Regions from separate parts of the Paenibacillus sp. FSL R7-0163 genome, predicted to be linked through region 3. Evidence: riboswitches for the same ligand, from Rfam matches in the RefSeq annotation. Region 3 holds a riboswitch; each other region holds the start of a gene.

Evidence for each region. A riboswitch is a leader RNA that binds a small molecule or an ion and turns the genes downstream of it on or off. The one in region 3 is predicted to bind cyclic di-GMP.
Region 1: another riboswitch for cyclic di-GMP. It lies ahead of NST45_RS23965 (transglutaminase-like domain-containing protein); the one in region 3 lies ahead of NST45_RS22515 (glycosyl hydrolase).
Region 2: another riboswitch for cyclic di-GMP. It lies ahead of NST45_RS16740 (DUF6612 family protein); the one in region 3 lies ahead of NST45_RS22515 (glycosyl hydrolase).

What each region holds. Positions count from the first base shown of each region.
Region 1 covers NZ_CP150224.1:5,453,083-5,457,373, forward strand. Annotated here, with positions in the region: rRNA gene NST45_RS23960 (16S ribosomal RNA) at 29-1,585, opposite strand; gene NST45_RS23965 (transglutaminase-like domain-containing protein) at 1,953-2,762, opposite strand; cyclic di-GMP riboswitch class I at 2,776-2,856, opposite strand; cyclic di-GMP riboswitch class I at 2,931-3,013, opposite strand; gene NST45_RS23970 (class D sortase) at 3,133-3,792, opposite strand; gene NST45_RS23975 (GtrA family protein) at 3,895-4,291, opposite strand, start outside; gene NST45_RS23980 (glycosyltransferase family 2 protein) at 4,289-4,291, opposite strand, start outside.
Region 2 covers NZ_CP150224.1:3,748,441-3,752,731, forward strand. Annotated here, with positions in the region: gene NST45_RS16735 (NADH-dependent flavin oxidoreductase) at 1-867, opposite strand, end outside; gene NST45_RS16740 (DUF6612 family protein) at 980-1,828, opposite strand; cyclic di-GMP riboswitch class I at 1,946-2,037, opposite strand; gene NST45_RS16745 (RNA polymerase sigma factor) at 2,241-2,759, shown strand; gene NST45_RS16750 (DUF4179 domain-containing protein) at 2,743-4,291, shown strand, end outside.
Region 3 covers NZ_CP150224.1:5,099,810-5,104,100, reverse strand. Annotated here, with positions in the region: gene NST45_RS22520 (sugar phosphate nucleotidyltransferase) at 135-1,508, shown strand; cyclic di-GMP riboswitch class I at 1,645-1,724, shown strand; gene NST45_RS22515 (glycosyl hydrolase) at 1,737-3,287, shown strand; gene NST45_RS22510 (glycosyl hydrolase) at 3,441-4,291, shown strand, end outside.

The sequences.
Region 1 (4,291 bases), 350 kb from region 3:
CCTCATTGCAGAGAACGATTCTCCATAGAAAGGAGGTGATCCAGCCGCACCTTCCGATACGGCTACCTTGTTACGACTTCACCCCAATCATCTACCCCACCTTCGGCGGCTGGCTCCCTTGCGGGTTACCCCACCGACTTCGGGTGTTGTAAACTCTCGTGGTGTGACGGGCGGTGTGTACAAGACCCGGGAACGTATTCACCGCGGCATGCTGATCCGCGATTACTAGCAATTCCGACTTCATGCAGGCGAGTTGCAGCCTGCAATCCGAACTGAGACCGGCTTTGATGGGATTGGCTCCACCTCGCGGCTTCGCTTCCCGTTGTACCGGTACCATTGTAGTACGTGTGTAGCCCAGGTCATAAGGGGCATGATGATTTGACGTCATCCCCACCTTCCTCCGGTTTGTCACCGGCAGTCACTCTAGAGTGCCCAGCATTACCTGCTGGCAACTAAAGTTAAGGGTTGCGCTCGTTGCGGGACTTAACCCAACATCTCACGACACGAGCTGACGACAACCATGCACCACCTGTCTCCTCTGTCCCGAAGGCCGCTGCTATCTCTAGCAGATTCAGAGGGATGTCAAGACCTGGTAAGGTTCTTCGCGTTGCTTCGAATTAAACCACATACTCCACTGCTTGTGCGGGTCCCCGTCAATTCCTTTGAGTTTCAGTCTTGCGACCGTACTCCCCAGGCGGAGTGCTTACTGTGTTAACTTCGGCACCAAGGGTATCGAAACCCCTAACACCTAGCACTCATCGTTTACGGCGTGGACTACCAGGGTATCTAATCCTGTTTGCTCCCCACGCTTTCGCGCCTCAGCGTCAGTTACAGCCCAGAAAGTCGCCTTCGCCACTGGTGTTCCTCCACATATCTACGCATTTCACCGCTACACGTGGAATTCCACTTTCCTCTTCTGTACTCAAGCCACCCAGTTTCCAGTGCGACCTCAGGTTGAGCCCAAGGTTTAAACACCAGACTTAAATAGCCGCCTGCGCGCGCTTTACGCCCAATAATTCCGGACAACGCTTGCCCCCTACGTATTACCGCGGCTGCTGGCACGTAGTTAGCCGGGGCTTTCTTCTCAGGTACCGTCACTCCGGTAGCAGTTACTCTACCGGACGTTCTTCCCTGGCAACAGAGCTTTACGATCCGAAAACCTTCATCACTCACGCGGCGTTGCTCCGTCAGGCTTTCGCCCATTGCGGAAGATTCCCTACTGCTGCCTCCCGTAGGAGTCTGGTAGTGTCTCAGTCCCAGTGTGGTAGTTCACCCTCTCAGGTCGGCTACGCATCGTCGCCTTGGTGGTAGTTACCCCACCAACTAGCTAATGCGCCGCAGGCCATCCCTCAGTGACAGATTGCTCCGTCTTTCATTCTTCTCTCAGGAGAAAAAAGAAATTATCCGGTATTAGCTACCGTTTCCGGTAGTTATCCCAGTCTGAAGGGCAGGTTGCCTACGTGTTACTCACCCGTCCGCCGCTAAGTTATTTTGAAAGCAAGCTTTCAAAATAACTCCGCTCGACTTGCATGTATTAGGCACGCCGCCAGCGTTCGTCCTGAGCCAGGATCAAACTCTCCAATTAGTATTGAAAAGAGCGATATGCTCATTTTGAAACATCTGACGAGAAAATTAATTCTCTAATTTTGGATATCACTTGCGTGATTTCCTACTCACTCGTTGTTCAGTTTTCAAAGATCAAGTTCTCGTTGACGCCGTTTAATGTCTCAGCAGCAACTCTTATAATATATCATGTTGTTTTCAGAAATGCAAGCTTTATTTTTCGAAGCTTTTTATCAGCCTCGTTTGTATCGCCTGTACACTGTCTAACAACGCTTACCTATAATACCCCAACTATTAATAGAAAAGCAACCCCTAATATAAAAATAAACAACTAGCTTAATAATTAAGCTAGTTGTTTATTTAATAGAGTTATGTTTCTAGCGGCGAATTTAATAGTATTTTGCCGCAGTATATTTGCTTGAGGCTTTAATTAAATCGGTTTTCTTATCACTCTTTGCAAGTCCTGCATCCACTGTAGTATCAATGGTAACCCACTTCCCATTAAGCAATACTTCGTTCCAGGCATGATATTGCGTAACGTAGCTTGTATTCCCCATTACCAACTTAGCAGGAACATCTACACTCCGCAGCATTGCGGCAAAAAGAGAAGCGTAATCATAGCAAATCCCTTTTTTAGTAGTCAATGTCTTATCGATGCTTGGAATATAATCAGTAGTTACACTATTAGCAAGAGAGTAGTCATATTGTACATTCGCAACTACATAGTTATAGATCGCTTTAACTTTCTCTTCGTCTGTTGTTTTGCCTTGTACTAATTGTTTAGCTTTGACAATCGCTTTATCAGAAGAACTCCATTTCACATTCTGTACGGAGCCCAAATATACGGAATTCGAGTCACTCATGGTTACGTCTACTACTTCGGAATATAACGCTTTGTATTTATTACCGGTTGTGTTCTCCAGAACAGAAACCTTATAAGTCCCATTTCCTTGTTGCAAAGGGAAGTCCTCAGCTTGTCCAGAAGCATACAAGTTATAAGTATAGCTGCTGTTATCTTTGGTGATCATGAGTTTGATTCTTTTATCTTTCGGAATATCATAGTTAATACCAATAACACCTTGAGCCACTTTGGATGTAATCAACCAGCTGGCATCTGCACTTGCAGCTTGAGCTGTACTTACCGGAACTGAAGTCATTAGGACGAACAACGCCACCAGCATAAAATAAACCTTTTTCACGGATAAAACTCCTTTCGGTAGCTGGCTGCCATCCTTTCGGGAAGGCCCTTTAGCTTTGCGTCCCTACCTTTCGATAGGTTTGCCGTTATCGTATAAGCTCTATCTGTTCTAGCTTTACTAGATATAATTGATAGAATCCATTTGAAACAAACAAAAAAAGCCTCTTCATTCGGTAGCTGGCTGCCATCCTTTCGGGAAAAGGCCCTTTAGCTTTGCGTCCCTACCTTTCGGAAGGTTTGCCGTTATCGTGTTTAGCTTTTATAGTATAATACTATCATATTTATAGTTGTGAACAAGACCTAATTTACTAGATTACCCATTATTTTATAAATATCTCCCGGTATTTGTGTTTTCTTGTCATTCACTATTCTCATTTTGTTAATTTAGCATGAACAATCAGCCGATGCGTTGGATTCACTAGCGGATCACATGTAATCAGAGTAAGAATCTTATCCTTGTCATTCCCGTCAAGAACGGAGACATCACTCGGATCTACAACAGAAATATCGTATACCTCATAGTTAAACACCTGATCACTAGTCTTTACCGTGATAACATCCCCCACAACAACCTCATTCAATCTGTTAAACAAACGACCCGTAGTTCTAGCCCGATGCGCCGCGATTGCAGCATTTCCGATCTCTCCAAGGGGTGCCGTTTCTTTCATATGGGCTGCAGCATGTTTCATATTAGCTTTTGTAGCCCCTTCTAATACAGGCAGCTTCAAATCAATCTTAACGATTTCAATTAGTGCGATTACTTTGCCACCGACCTCAATCTCCGGTTCAGGCTTTTCTGTCTCTTGGGGTTGGGGCTGTGCCTGAGCATCCAGAACCGATTCCTCTGCTAACAGCTGAGTAACTTCAGCATACCTGCTCTTCAAATCTGGCTGGGGAGTACTATCGGCAGTGCTTAGTTCAGCCGTTTCTAATAACTTCTCCTGCTGCCTGTCGTTGTACCATTCGTTAGCTGTCGGATATAACATGATAAGTATCCCAGCCAGTATGAGTAGATAGGAGAATTTACGCAATGTTATTCACCTCCGTATATTGTTTCTATGGTTATATACAAATCAAGCAGAAACAGCTACTTGCCTTTAAGCATAGCAACTCCTTCTGCCTGAAATTAATGTTTAAAATACCCATTTACGACTTCCAAAGAAATTGATGATCACCGTGATAAAGGTAACCAGCACCTTGGAGATCAAGACTTGAATACCTAGTCTGTCTGTCAACAGATGCATTAGCAGCAGTGATATTCCGAGCACTACCAGATTCAGCACGATAAACTTGACCAGCTGCACGCGGTCGAAGCCTTCTTTATTCCCCCGGTCGCGATCACGAAAGGTTACTTTTTTATTCAAAATAAAGCTATTCGCCGTACCTGCACTATAGGAGATCACCTGCGCCAATGCGTATACCATCCCTAGTGAATTCAACAATGTGAAAATCACAAAATCAATAAGCGTATTGAGCAAACCTACGGCATTAAATTTAAGGAACTGTATGAATGCAGCACGCAAGTTCTTA
Region 2 (4,291 bases), 1.4 Mb from region 3:
TTCTGATGCAGAAACTTTCTTAAAATCCCCTAATGAAATATGCAGATAATCCAGCTTTTTATCAGCTAATTTATCAATAAGATAAAAGGTGTCTGTGATTTTAATGCCAGGCTCTTCATATTCTTCTGGAGAAAAACGATAACCGACAATAAAATCCTTAACCTTTGAATTGTCAACGACAGCAATAACTGCATCCACTAATTGGTTAATGAAATTAAATCTTTTCTCTAAGCTTCCGCCCCATTGATCATCACGACGGTTGGAGTGTGGAGAGAAGAACTGTTGGACTAAATATGTGTTTGCTCCATGAATTTCTACCCCGTCAAATCCAGCTTGAATAGCACGTTGAGTCGCTTTTTTAAAATCCTCAATTACACCGAAAATTTCATCTTCTGTTAATGCTCTTGGAATTTCTGCATTCGGACGTTCGGCAGCAATGGCGCTGGAGGAAACTGGTTGTACGCCACGTAGTATTTTTGAATCTGTCATTCTTCCTGCATGGAATAGTTGTAAAATAGCTTTTGTTCCATTTCGTTTAATAGTAGATGCTAATCGGCTAAGGCTAGGAATAAATTGATCGGAGGAAACACTAAGTTCACCTTCCCATCCTTTTCCACCCTCTTGTACATTTGCTGCCGCAGTGATGACCGCACCTACTTCGCCCGTTCTTAGTGAATAGTATTTCAATTCATCTTGTGTTACTACACCGTCATAAAAGCTCATTCGCGTGGTCATTGGAGCCATAACCACTCGATTTTTTAATGTCAGTCCTCTGCGAAAATTTAATGTTGTGTCTAGTGCTATCATCTTTTCCCCAACTTTCATTAAATTATATTTAAACAAAATATTATATACATGCGCATACATATAAATTACAGCAATGATTTATTCTTGTCAACTAATAAACAACTGCTGTTGAATACAACAAAAAGCGCTGTTCAGCGGAACAGCGCTTTTTGCTCGATATGAATCGTCCTTATTATTCTAGTTCGGCCGGTTTTACAATGGCTGTACCTTTATTATTCTTGGAATATTTAGCTTCAATTTTCGTGGTGTATGTATCTTTGGCTCCGTCACTTACCAGCACATAACTCAGATCGACTGTCAGCTTTTCCGTTTGCCAGGTCTTAGTATTGACGAATAATTTCCACGTTACGCTTTTGGGTTGAACTGTCTCACCATCCCAGAGGTTCTCCTGGTCATAGAGTTTGATTATCCCCTTAGCTGCTGTCGGATCGGTTACCGTGAATTGTAAGACCGTTTGTGCGCCAGCCGTGCTGACTTTCATGGATTTTTTATAACTTTTGACCGAATCAAGCATGGAAACAGGATCGTATTGGCCTTTAGAGTAAAAGGCATCCCATTCCGTTTTCTCCAGTCCAAGCCAATACTGTGCATCAGGATCGATCGGCTCCCCGTCATCGTCGTAACCTTCATCTTCAGATTCATCGATCAGTTCACTTCCGTCTACAAGATAGTAAAACTCCTTGTCATTGGCATATAGACTGTACGATGTTTCTAAAAGACTACTAGCGACAGTGCCTGCTGCGGCAAAATTCGGCAGACGGTTGATATCCAGCTTCAGAGTGTTGGTGTTGCTGATACGCACCCCGCCGCTTTGAATATCCTGTTTTTTGGTCACATCCAGATGGAAATTCTTTATTGCTTTGGAGGCTGCCGTTACTTTGCTGATCATCTGATCCGCGGTTACTACTGTTGAGGTAGCTGCAGACACTACTCCTGGATTAGACATCCATCCGATCGTTCCGGACAGCAATAAAGCACCTACTGCCAAACTAGTACCTATTGTTTTGAAAAAACTATTCATGTACTTCCCCTTTCGGCCCCTTGCGATAATGTAACGCCGTATAGGTCGAAATAATAAAAGAGCTCAAAATAGACTACATATTCTTAGAGCTATCCTTTATGCTTCATAAGACATCCCTATGGCGGCCTGGCGATCATTTCCTTCTGTCGAAAGGCTTTAGACCCATGGCTTTGTGTCATCATCTTTCGATGATTTTACCTTTAACGCGGACATTCAATTAGTTTTAATAGATTAGGGACGCATGTCCCACCGCTAATTTTATCATGGTTATAATTACCTGTAAACGACTTATCTTCCATTCGAATTCGCTATGATACTCAGAAGAAATACTACAATCAAAATGAAAAATGAACGATTACATACGCTTATAAGTCTTATTAATGAGAACAGCAGAGACAGGGGGTGCAGCAAAATGAGTGACCGGGAAATTTTCGAGCTCTATAAAGAACAAGTATATTATTTTTGTTACTACTTAATGAAAAATCAGGCAGATGCGGAGGATATTTCCCAAGAGGTATTTGTAAAAGTTATCTTAGCGGATAAGTCGAAGGTAAGAAACTTGAAAGCTTGGATTTTACGAATTGCTTCGAATGAGTGCAACAGTGTGATCAAAAGGCGTAAGACGGGGTGGATGAAAGAAGTACGTAATTATTTACTATCCAGGTCTGAGGAATCAAACCCTGTAGAAAAACGTTTGGATCGACAGGAAACTAAAAAAGAATTACAAGGGTTATACAGTCAGCTTCCTGACAAAATCAGAATGGTAGTAGTCCTTCGTTTTATAAACGAATTGACTGTACCCGAGATTTCTAAAGTTATGAGCATACCCGAAGGAACTGTAAAATCCAGACTGAACAAGGGACTTAAAATACTAAATAGAATGGGTGGAACCCAACTAAAGGAGCTGAATAGTAATGAGTCTCTATATTGAAAAAGATAAACATATTCCCCGACCAGATTATGATTTGATGTGGACTGCCATAGAACAAGAAGCATATACACGTCAAAGAAATCTGCATGCCTCCCAGAATACTCCTAGGCCTAATAAAAAGGTTATTCCTATCAGTATTGTCTTTTCTTGCCTCTTACTTGTAGCCATTCCTGTATTCGCTAGTATGACGATTAATTGGGATAAAATTGGTGGTCGAAGTGTGAGTAATGCATTAAATAACGGCATCGGTCAACAGTATAATCTTCAAACTTCCAGTTCAGGAGTAACAATGAATTTGAACGGTGTTGTAACTGATGGAGAAAAAATGAAAATGCTGTTATCACTTGATACTAAATCTGATCTATCCCAATATATTGGATTTGCTACAGAGGAAAACATCATCACTAGTGAATCCGGTGCCAAGGCAAAGGTATACGGTTATTTAGAATACGATCCTGAAAGCCAGAAACTCATTGGAGTATATGAAACACCTGATACATTAAAGGATGATAAAAAGGACTACAAGTTTGAAGCACGGAATCTCATTTTTTACCGTGATCAGAATATTCCCTTACAATCTAATCATCAAGCAGGAGATACAATAATTGATACTGGAGTTAAGCAATACCCAAGCATTCAAATCGAATCCGTTCGACATGTTTCCAATCAAACCATTATCCGTTACAAAGTCGCTGCATCACCATCTGACTTAGGACGGGGTAACCCACATTTGGTAGTTAGTACTGGTGGTCAAGAGAATGAAGCAATTCCAACCATCATGCCTAACGAAGGATCGGATTTATTTATTGAACAGGTTTTTAATATAACTGAATCAGATTGGAAGGAAGCTAGTCTTCATTTTAGTTACATTGAAGAAGCGAAACGATTTTCAGGTACGTGGAAGTTCGATTTTAAAGCAGATGGACAAAAAGCAAGTGAGGCGATTTACACTAAGAAACTGTATAACAGTCCTGAATTTCAAGAAAAGACCGGTATAACCTTAGATCAGCTAGTGGTTACCCCTTTGGATATCCAAATTCTAATAGATGAAAATGATTCGCTTAAAAAAGGAATTGTCCACTATAATACCGCTCAGTTGGTTATAGGTGATAAAACAATCACTGGGGGTTGGAATTTGAAAGGTGATCATTCCGAAAGCTACCAGCATTTATTTCAATTCGAATCTCCGGAATGGTATAACGACTGGTCCGATGTTCCAATGAAACTTATATTAAAGGATGCTGTTATTGAGAAACGTGATACTACTAAGAATTGGATCACTATAAACAAACCTAAAGAAGAAAAGCAGTTCACTTCACTTGATGTCGATGGGTTAAAAATTGAATTCACTTACTATACTGAGGGCGAAAATTTGATTGTCGAATCAACATCCAAATCTTCTGGCTTCAAAAGTGTTAACCAAACTACGTTACGGATTAATGGCAAAGAGGTGGTGCCTGAAATTACGCCTAAGGGCATGATATCTGCAGGAACTAATATTGATAGCTACAAAGATATTCCTTTCGACGAAA
Region 3 (4,291 bases):
AATCCCTTGGAGTGGTTCATACCTAATAAATTTTTTAAAAAATGCATCCGCTCGAACTAAGGCTAAGCGGAAGCTATACGTTTTGATAACAATTCCATTATGCTCGATTTCCATAATTCAAGGAGGTTCATTCTATGAAAATGGTACTTCTATCAGGCGGTTCAGGTAAACGGTTATGGCCGTTGTCTAACGACTCACGTTCAAAGCAATTTCTAAAGGTACTTGAAAGCCCTCAAGGTGAACCAGAATCCATGGTACAACGTGTCTGGAGACAGCTGGAGGAAGCAGGGATGGCAGAATCATCTTATCTGGCCACCGGCCGCGGCCAAGTAGAAATGATACAAAGCCAACTGGGAAGTCATGTGCCGATTATCGTTGAACCGGAGCGTCGGGATACTTTTCCGGCTATCGCCTTAACAGCTACCTATCTTTATTCAGTGGCAGGTGTTTCTCCAGCGGAGACGGTAGCAATATTGCCTGTTGACCCTTATGTAGAAGCATCCTTTTTCGATACCATAGCTATGCTTGAGGGGACCATGCTGGAAAGTGGAGCAAATCTGGCACTAATGGGTGTTGTTCCTGAACATGCCTCAGAGAAATACGGATATATTATTCCTACCGCTGAAGAGGCGGGGGGGAATGGTTTTATGAAGGTGAGTCACTTTCAAGAGAAACCAGACCGCATACAAGCAGAACAGCTCATCGAGCAAAATGCATTGTGGAATTGCGGAGTGTTTGCCTTCCGTTTAGGGTACTTGTTAGATATTTTGCAGCGTAAAGGGTTGCCTTTAGGATATGAAGAATTGCAGAAGCAGTATAAGCTATTGTCTTCCATCAGCTTTGATTATGAAGTGGTGGAGAAAGAAGAACATATTGTGGTGCAGCCGTATGATGGATTCTGGAAGGATCTTGGAACGTGGAATACGCTGACAGAGGAAATGAGCAGCAAGCATGTAGGAAAAGGTTTTGTGACGGCGGATTCTGAGGGGACTTGCTTGATTAATGAGCTGGACATTCCGATTACGGTAATTGGTGCGAAGGATCTGATCATTGCGGCTAGCCCGGATGGAATTCTAGTTACCCATAAAGCTGAGAGCCCACGGATTAAAGAAGTGCTGAAGACCTTTGAACAAAGACCGATGTACGAGGAACGCCGCTGGGGCCATTACAAAGTTATTGATTATGTGAAATATGATGAAGGCAATGAAGTGCTGACCAAACGGATTTTTATATCCGAGGGGAATAATATCAGCTATCAATTACATCGCAAGCGTAGTGAAATTTGGACAATCGTCAGCGGCGAAGCAAGTATTGTGCTGAATGAGAAAAAACATAATGTGAAGGCTGGGGACGTGGTACGTATACCGGAAGGAACGAAACACGCGATCCTTGCTTTGACGGATGTTGAGTTTATAGAGGTACAGACGGGGTCTGAATTAGTAGAAGAAGATAACATACGTATTACTTTAGACTGGAATGATATAGAACTACAACAATTCATTTCATAGGTCTAACCTATCTATTTAACCAATTCAAAATTTCTTGAAACAGGTAAATTGACTCAATTATCAAAAAAAGTCATAAAAACACTAAATATATCATTAATTGTCGTCGATACTTACGGTAAGAGAGATTATTTCTCTTAAATTGAAAAGGCAAACCTATCGAAAGGTAGGGACGCAAAGCTATAGGGCCTTCGAAAGAGTGGCAGCCTGGCTACCGAAAGGGAGATTATTTTGAAAGCTTACCGTACGTATCGATTGTTTGGTGCATTTATGTCACTCGTCCTGTTTCTGACTGCACTTCCGCTTGCTGTTGGAATTTCGCCGTCTATTGTCATAGCTGCTTCAAATTCTGGAACGCCAGTTACCCCAGGTGCCTCACCTGAAGCCGTAAAGCTGCTTAACTATTTTTACTCGATCTCAGGAAAAGGCATTATTGCTGGTCAACATGACTATTTAGAAAGTCCAGATGAAATTAACAATATGCTGAAGGGAACCAGCGGACAATATGCGGCTCTTCACGGTTATGAAATGGGTGCGATCAGTGGTCAGTCCGAAGCAACGATGGCTTGGCAACGTCAAAATGTGGTGAACAGCGCCATCAACTGGAATAAAGCGGGCGGGATCGTAGCTATGACTTTTCATGCTAACCTGCCGGGCACCTCTTATGACTGGGATAATGTGAAAAAAACACTTAGCCAGAGTGAGTTCGATAGTTACGTTACACCGGGTACTAAGCAATATAATAATCTGATCGCTGAGCTTGATAAGGTGGCAGTCTCTTTAAAAAGCTTGCGCGATGCCAATGTTCCGGTGCTTTGGAGACCCTATCATGAAATGAACGGGAACTGGTTCTGGTGGGGGAAGAAAAATAACTTTTCTAAACTATGGAATATAATGTATGACCGTTTTGTTAACGTTCATAAATTAAATAATCTGTTATGGGTATGGAGTCCGAATGCTCCCAATGTTTGGTCAGATCCTTATGCGCTAACTTATCCAGGTGCTGATAAAGTAGATATTCTGGCAGCAGATATATACGAAAATGATTACCAGCAAAAATACTATGACAGCTTGTTGAGTCTAGCCGCAGGCAAACCGATTGCGATCGGGGAGAATGGTGAAATGCCTAATCTGGAGAAGCTTCAGCAATCGCAAAGTAAATGGACGTATATGATGAGCTGGGGAAAAATGCTTTACGAAAATAACAGTGCAGACACAATCAAAATATTTATGAATAGCAACTACACCCTGACCAGAGATAAATTAAATACTGGTCTGGCTCCGACACCTAGCGCCGCACCAGCGCCGGCACCTTCCGAAGAAGAGGGGGAGGCAGCAATTCCTCTCGCGAAGGGGCTTGCAGGAGAGTATTACAACAACATGTTGTTGTCGGGAGCGGCAACTCTTAACAGAACTGATGCAATAATCGATTTCAATTGGCGGCAAGGATCGCCGGATGCCGCCCTCGGGATTGATCGTTTCTCCATACGTTGGAGCGGTAAAATTAAGCCATTATATGATGAGCAATATACATTTTACACTACCTCAGATGATGGCATCCGTGTCTGGGTGAATGGGGAATCCGTGATTGATAGTTGGACTAAGCAAAGTGGTACTGAGCGTAAGGGCACTATAACGCTGAAGGCTGGCCGGCTATACGATATCAAGGTGGAGTATTACGAGAATGAAGGCGATGCGAGAGTCCGCTTGATGTGGGAAAGTGCTAGTCAAGCTAAAGAGACAGTTCCAGCAAGTGCACTTTTTCTTCCGGATGTCTCCTGATTGATGAAAATTAAAGGTCGATCCTTAGTGGCTCTGCGTTATTGCAGAGCTACTAAGCTATAGTCCTCATTAGGTCAGAAGACGATTGTCCGATAACAGGTATGTTTATTTAGCACCTGTAGAGGCAGTACAGCTACCGAAAGGAGGATTTATTTGCGTAAATATTATAAGAAAAACAGATTGTTGTTTACTATGTTACCGGTGTTTATTATTTTTTCCTTGCTGCCTTGGGGAGAGGTTAAGAGTCTTCCGAAGGCTATGAGTGTTTCTTCCTCTTTACCTCCGGTTATACCCAGTAATCCATCGGCTTCTGAAGAGGCTAAGCAACTGCTGAGTAATTTGGTGAATCTACGTGGCAAAGGGATTTTGTCCGGCCAGCATGATTATCTAGAAAGCCCAGATGAACTGGTTCATAAGCTGAAGAATACTTCGGGACAAAATGCCGTTCTACATGGTTATGAATTAGGGGCGATTAATAATCAATCCGAAGGGACGATCGCAGAACAGCGGCAAGCAGTGATAGACAGTGCAATTGAATGGCATCACGAGGGTGGCATTGTAGCCATGACATTCCATCAGAGTTTGCCGGGAACATCTCCAGAATGGTCCAATGTAAACAGAAGTCTCAGTCAAGAGAAATTTAATGCTTATGTTACACCTGGGACAGCTCAGTATAAGAGGCTAATCTCAGATCTAGACGAGGTTGCTGGATATTTGGGACAATTGCGTGATGCCGGAGTTCCAGTCTTATGGCGACCTTACCATGAAATGAATGGCGGTTGGTTTTGGTGGGGGAAAAAGGACAATTTTTCAGAGCTTTGGAGTATTGTCTATGATCGTTTTGTAAACACACACAAGCTAAATAATCTACTGTGGGTATGGAATCCGAATGCGCCGAATGAATGGTCAGATCCTTATGCTGCATATTATCCCGGTGGGGATAAACTCGATGTTCTGGCTGCGGATATCTACAATAACGATTATAAGCAGTCCTACTATGAGGA